Regions from separate parts of the Mesorhizobium sp. WSM4308 genome, predicted to be linked through region 2. Evidence: riboswitches for the same ligand, from Rfam matches in the RefSeq annotation. Region 2 holds a riboswitch; the other holds the start of a gene.
The links. Region 2 has a riboswitch for S-adenosylmethionine ahead of CK227_RS05525 (O-succinylhomoserine sulfhydrylase). Riboswitches for the same ligand answer to the same signal wherever they lie in the genome.
Positions count from the first base shown of each region.

Region 1: it holds a riboswitch for S-adenosylmethionine, as region 2 does, so the genes downstream of both, CK227_RS06200 (homoserine O-acetyltransferase) here and CK227_RS05525 (O-succinylhomoserine sulfhydrylase) in region 2, are expected to answer to the same signal.

Region 1 covers NZ_NSFW01000003.1:91,786-95,190, forward strand. The annotation lists gene CK227_RS06190 (prephenate/arogenate dehydrogenase family protein) at 1-203, opposite strand, end outside; gene hisC (histidinol-phosphate transaminase) at 227-1,336, opposite strand; SAM riboswitch at 1,484-1,561, shown strand; gene CK227_RS06200 (homoserine O-acetyltransferase) at 1,668-2,837, shown strand; gene metW (methionine biosynthesis protein MetW) at 2,896-3,405, shown strand, end outside.
Region 2 covers NZ_NSFW01000002.1:566,838-570,242, forward strand. The annotation lists gene CK227_RS05520 (ceramide glucosyltransferase) at 1-316, shown strand, start outside; gene CK227_RS05525 (O-succinylhomoserine sulfhydrylase) at 350-1,540, opposite strand; SAM riboswitch at 1,597-1,674, opposite strand; gene CK227_RS05530 (2'-deoxycytidine 5'-triphosphate deaminase) at 1,813-2,907, shown strand; gene araD1 (AraD1 family protein) at 3,157-3,405, opposite strand, start outside.

The DNA.
Region 1 (3,405 bases), on a different contig from region 2:
TCGGCATCGCGGACCGCTTCCTTCGCATCCGTCGTGTAGGAATCGCCCAGTCCAAGTTCCTCCGCCCGCTTCAGCGTCGCGGCGCTGCGGGTCGAGATGGCAACGTGGCCGGCAAGGCCTTCGCGTCGGATGACGCGGGCCAGCGACGAGCCGATCAGGCCGATGCCGACCAGCGCGATCTTTTCAAACATCGGTGATGTCATGGTGTTCCTGCTTTTCGGGCGTTCTAGCTTTTCAGGAATGTCGTGAGCGCGGCGACAACGCCGCGATTGGCCTCTTCCGTGCCGACGGTCATGCGCAGCGCGTTGGGGAAGCCGTAGCCGGAAACGCGCCGCAATATATACCCACGCGCGGTCAGATAGTCGTCCGCCGCGGCCGCCGAATGCTTCTGATCGTCGGGAAAGTGAATGAGCAGGAAATTGCCGACGCTGGGCGTCACCCGCAGCCCGAGCCCGGTCATCTCCTGGCTCAGCCAGGTCAGCCAGGTCTCGTTATGCGCCACGCTGCGCTCGACATGGGCGCGGTCGCGGATTGCCGCGATGCCGGCCTCGATCGCCGTCGCATTGACGTTGAAGGGACCGCGGACGCGATTGATGGCGTCGACGATGTGCATGGGCGCATACATCCAGCCGATCCGCGCGCCACCGAGGCCGATCTTGGAGAAGGTGCGGGTCATGACCACATTCTCGGCGCTGCCAACCAGTTCGATGCCGGCCTCATAGTCGTTGCGGCGGACATATTCGGCGTAGGCCGCGTCGAGCACCAGCAGCACATGTTTGGGCAGGCCGGCATGCAGGCGGCGCACCTCCTGGAACGGCACATAGGTGCCGGTCGGATTGTTGGGATTGGCAAGGAACACGATCTTCGTGCGCGGCGTGACGGCCGCCAGTATCGCATCGATGTCGGCCCGCTCATCGGTCTCCTTGACCGCGATCGGCGCAGCCCCGGCCGACTGGATGTAGATCTTGTAGACCATGAAGGCGTGTTCGGTGAAAATCGCCTCGTCGCCGGGCGCCAGATAGGTCTGCGCCAGCAGGCCGAGGATCTCGTCTGAGCCGTTGGAGCAGATGATGTTCTGCGCGTTGAGGCCATGCACTTCCGCGATCGCCTCGCGCAGCCGTCTGGCGGTGCCGTCGGGATAGATGTCGAGCCTGGCGGCGACTTCACGCGCGGCCTCGATCGCCTTCGGTGACGGGCCAAGCGGGTTCTCGTTGGACGACAGCTTGTAGACCTTGGCGACACCGGCGGGTGCGGCGCTCTTGCCCGGCACATAGGCGTCAATGTCCATGATGCCCGCGCGCGGGGTTGGACGTGCCTGATCCGGTGTCTGGTTCATTTTTGCAAAATCCGTCGAAAATGCCTCGCTCCGGAGGCCGCAGCGGAAATACAAGCCGTGGCCGATAATGTCGAGGGGTGGCAGTGGTGCCAGCAGCGGCCCGGATGTCGGCATTGACGGCAGGGCGGGCGAGTTCTAGAAGGGCAGCAACAGTTCCGTGGTGATTTGGCCGGTCGGCTTGCAGCCACGTTAAACAATTCGCTAAAGGGCCGTTTGCGTGACGTAACCGGCTTTGCGAATGGCAATGCCGGTTTTTTATTGTCCGCGGCCGGCCGGACGGACGCATCGGCGGCGATTTTTCGCCCGATATGATGCAATAGGTGAGACGAGAATGGCCGCTCTGCGCGCAGGAAAGACCAACAACGAGGCCGACCAGCCGTCGAGCCCGGTGTTGCGCTTCGGGGCGGACAAGCCGCTCAAGCTCGACGCCGGCACGCTGCTGTCGCCGTTCCAGATCGCCTACCAGACCTACGGCACGCTGAACGATGCCCGCTCCAATGCCATCCTCGTCTGCCATGCGCTGACCGGCGACCAGCATGTCGCCAGCACCAATCCGGTGACCGGCAAGCCGGGCTGGTGGGAAGTGCTGATCGGCCCCGGCAGGATCATCGACACCAACCGTTTCTTCGTCATCTGCTCCAACGTCATCGGCGGCTGCCTGGGCTCCACCGGGCCAGCTTCCACCAACCCCGCCACCGGCAAGCCCTATGGGCTTGACCTGCCCGTCATCACTATCCGCGACATGGTGCGGGCGCAGCAGATGCTGATCGACCATTTCGGCATCGAGAAACTGTTCTGCGTGCTCGGCGGCTCGATGGGCGGCATGCAGGTGCTGGAATGGGCGTCGAGCTATCCCGAGCGCGTCTTTTCGGCGCTGCCGATCGCCACCGGCGCGCGCCATTCCTCACAGAACATTGCCTTCCACGAGGTCGGCCGGCAGGCCGTCATGGCCGATCCGGACTGGCATGGCGGCAAATATTTCGAACACGGCAAGCGCCCGGAAAAAGGCCTGGCGGTGGCGCGCATGGCCGCCCACATCACCTATCTCTCCGAAGCCGCCCTGCATCGAAAATTCGGCCGCAACTTGCAGGACCGCGAAGCGCTGACGTTCGGCTTCGACGCCGATTTTCAGATCGAAAGCTATCTGCGCCACCAGGGCATGACTTTCGTCGACCGCTTCGACGCCAATTCCTATCTCTACATGACGCGGTCGATGGACTATTTCGACCTCGCCGCCGATCATGGCGGGCGGCTGGCGGATGCCTTTGCCGGCACCAAGACCCGCTTCTGCCTGGTGTCATTCACATCGGACTGGCTGTTTCCGACCGAAGAAAGCCGCTCGATCGTGCACGCGCTCAACGCCGCCGGCGCGTCCGTGTCCTTCGTCGAGATCGAGACCGACCGTGGCCACGATGCCTTCCTGCTCGACGAGCCGGAACTGTTCGCCGCCATCAACGGCTTCATCGGCTCCGCGGCGCGGGCGAGAGGGCTAAGCGCATGACCCCGGAAAGTTGCAGCCTTTCAGGATCGGGATCATGCGCCGCAAAGGAGACGACATCATGAGCGTCAACGGCAGCCAGCGCGTCGACCTCGAGGTCGTCGCCAATCTGATCCCACCGCAGTCCCGCGTGCTCGATGTTGGTTCGGGCGACGGCTCGCTGCTTGAATTGCTGCAGGACACCAAGCAGGTCGACGGCCGCGGACTGGAACTGTCGCAGCGCGGCGTCAACGAATGCGTGGCGCGCGGCCTCTCCGTCATCCAAGGCGACGCCGACAAGGATCTCGAGTTCTATCCCGACAAGGGTTTTGACTTCGTCGTCCTGTCGCAGACCTTGCAGGCCACCCGCAACCCGAAGCTGGTGCTCGACGAGTTGCTCCGCATCGGCAACCGGGCGATCGTCTCCTTCCCCAATTTCGGCCATTGGCGGGTGCGTCTGTCGCTGTTCGTCAAGGGCCGCATGCCGGTGACCCAGGACCTGCCCTATTCCTGGTACGACACCCCCAATATCCACTTCTGCACCATCCGCGACTTCGTCAACCTGTGCGACGAGCTTGGCGCGACGGTGGAA
Region 2 (3,405 bases):
CTTCGCGCCGGAAATCCTGACGGGCGCGGTGGTGCCGCTGGCGCTTGCGCTGGTTGCGGCGGCAAGCGCCGGGTTCAGCCTGCCGCTGACGGCCATCGCCGTGCTGGCGGCCTTTTATCTACCGGAATGCGCCCTGGCCTGGTCCAAGGGCTGGCACCTGTCGCCGCGCACGGTCGCGGCGATGATTGCGCGGGACTTGATGCTTCCAACCATGTGGGCGCGCGGCTGGCTCGGCGGCGCCGTCGACTGGCGCGGCAATGCGATGATCATCGGCACCAAGGCCGCCGAACTGGAAGAGGCGTCGTCGCGCGCCTGATCGCGGCGCGGACGACGCTGCCTCGACGGCTCCCTATTTGGCGCCCTTCAGCGCCTGCGCGATGTCTTCCAGAAGGTCGTCGGTATCCTCAAGGCCGACCGACAGCCTGAGCGTTCCTGGCCCGATGCCGAGTTCGGCGCGCGCCTCTTCGCTTAAATTCTTGTGCGTGGTCGTCGCCGGATGGGTGATCAGGCTCTTGGCGTCGCCGAGATTGTTCGAGATCAGCACGATGTCGAGCGCGTTCTGCAGGGCGAAAGCCGCCTGCTTGCCGCCCTTGACGTCGAGGCAAATCAGCGTCGAGCCGCCCGACATCTGCTTCTTGACGATCTCGGCCTGCGGATGGTCGGCGCGGCCGGGATAGATGACGCGGGCAATCTGCGGCTGCTCGGCGAGGAAATCCGCGATCTTGCCGGCGCTCTCCGTCTGCTGGCGCACACGCAGCGGCAGCGTCTCCAGGCCCTTCAGCAGCGTCCAGGCGTTGAAGGGCGACAGGCTGGGGCCGGTGTGGCGGAAATAGTCATGCAAATTCTCGTCGATCCACTTCTTGTCCGACAGGATCACGCCGCCGAGACAGCGGCCCTGGCCATCGATGTGCTTGGTGGCCGAATAGACGACGATATGCGCGCCGAGCTGCAACGGCTTCTGCTGGAGAGGCGTGGCAAAGACATTGTCGACGACAAGCCGCGCGCCGATCGAATTGGCGAGCGCAGCCACAGCGGCGATGTCGACCACTTCCAATGTCGGGTTGGTCGGGCTTTCCAGGAAGAACAGCTTGGTGTTGGGCCTGACCGCCTTTTCCCAGTTGGCGATATCGGTGCCGTCGACCAGCGTCGCCTCGATGCCGTAGCGCGGTGCCAGCGTCTCGACCACCCAACGGCAGGAGCCGAACAGCGCGCGCGCCGCCACGATGTGGTCACCGGCCTTGACGCTGCAAAGAAGCGCCGCCGTTACTGCCGCCATGCCCGATGCCGTGGCGCGCGCATCCTCGGCGCCTTCGAGCGCACACATGCGCTTTTCAAACATGTCGACGGTCGGATTGGCGTAGCGCGAATAGATGAAGCCCGGCTCCTCGCCCTTGAAGCGGGCTTCGGCGGCTTGCGCCGTTTGATAGACATAGCCCTGGGTCAGGTACATCGCCTCGGAGGTCTCGCCGAAGCCGGAACGCAGGGTTCCGCCATGCACGAGGGCTGTTTGAGGCTTCCAGTTGCGCTTCTTGCTGCTCATTGCTTTTGTTCCAGACACAAAAAAACCGGTCGCGAAAGTCGCAACCGGTCCATACAGCCTCGCGGCCAACGGTCCTTTAGCGACTTGTTTAACGTGGCTGCAAGCCGACCGGCCAAATCACCACGGGATAACGACCCTTTAGACCCGTACCACGCTTGCGTCAATTGCCGGCTTCATTAAGAGGTTTGTACCAAGCAGGTTCCGCAAAAGTGTTTCACGGTTTTGCGGCGAGAACCTGCAGCAGGAAAATCGTCTGGCCTAGGAGCGGAGCCTTGCGGCAGACAGGCATTCTTCCCGATCAGGATATCTCGGCGCTGTTCCAGTCCGGCGCGCTGAAGTCGCCGCGCGCGCTCGATGCCGACCAGATCCAGCCGGCCAGCCTCGATCTCAGGCTCGGCGACAAGGCCTGGCGGGTGCGGGCGTCCTTCCTGCCGGGTCCGGATCATCGGGTTGCCGACAAACTCGATCGGCTGAAGCTGCATGAGTTCAGCCTCGCCGATGGCGCCGTGCTGGAAACGGGCTGTGTTTACATCGTGCCGCTGCTGGAAAGCCTTGCGCTGCCCCCAACCGTGTCCGCCTCGGCCAATCCGAAGAGTTCGACCGGGCGGCTCGACATTTTCACCCGCGTCATGACCGACCGTGGCCACGAGTTCGACAAGATCGCCGCCGGCTACAACGGTCCGCTTTACCTGGAAGTCAGCCCGCGCACCTTCCCGATCGTCGTGCGCACCGGCTCGCGCCTGTCGCAGATCCGCTTCCGCACCGGCAACGCGCTGCTCTCGGAAGCCGAATTGCATGAATTGCACCGCGCGCAGATGCTGGTCGCCACCGAGCCGCCGAATATTTCGGGCGGCGGCATCGCGCTGTCGATCGATCTCAAGGGCGACGGTGACGGGCTGGTCGGCTATCGCGGCAAGCATCACACCGGCCTTGTCGATGTCGACAAGCGCGCCGCGCAGGACGTCGTCGATTTCTGGGAACCCATCCACAAGAGCGGTGCCGGCGAACTGGTGCTCGATCCGGACGAATTCTACATTCTCGTCAGCCAGGAGGCGGTGCATGTGCCGCCGCTCTATGCTGCCGAGATGACGCCCTTCGACCCGCTGGTCGGCGAATTTCGCGTCCATTATGCCGGCTTCTTCGATCCGGGCTTCGGCCATTCGGCGGCCGGTGGCACCGGCAGCCGGGCGGTGCTTGAAGTGCGCAGCCACGAAGTGCCGTTCATCCTCGACCATGGCCAGATCGTCGGCCGGCTGGTCTACGAGCACATGCTGAAGCGGCCGCAGGCGCTCTACGGCACCGATCTCGGCTCCAACTACCAGGCACAGGGCCTGAAGCTCTCCAAGCATTTCCGCGCCGCGCGCTGAACCCCGATTGCCGCCAGGCAAGATACTTGCCTGCCGGCACATCATGCGTGGCTGGCCTGTCGGTCGCCGGTATGGCGGCGCTCAAGGCGAACAAGAAAATGCAGATCTCGAAATGGATCCTGTCGGCGGCAGGCGCCGCCCGGCGCTGTAAGCCACGGAGGAAGAACAGGCGAGGGATAGGGCCAAGCCCGCTAAGATGAAACCAAGCCCCATCCCGTTCATTTTCTCTCCCAGGATATTGGCGCTATCTCAAAGCGCCTTCACCGCCACCTTCACTGGTTTTTCGATCTCGAGCGGGTTGCGCAGCGGCAGGCCGAAATCCCCGGCCTCAATCTCGAACACATCGCCGGCCTCGGTCTTGACGCCGTCGGCGAAGGACAGTGTCGCGGTGCCGAACATATGCACATGCACGTCGCCCGGCTGGCGGAACGCCGAATATTTGAAGTGATGGTGTTCCAGATTGGCGATGGTGTGCGACATGTTCGCTTCGCCCGACAG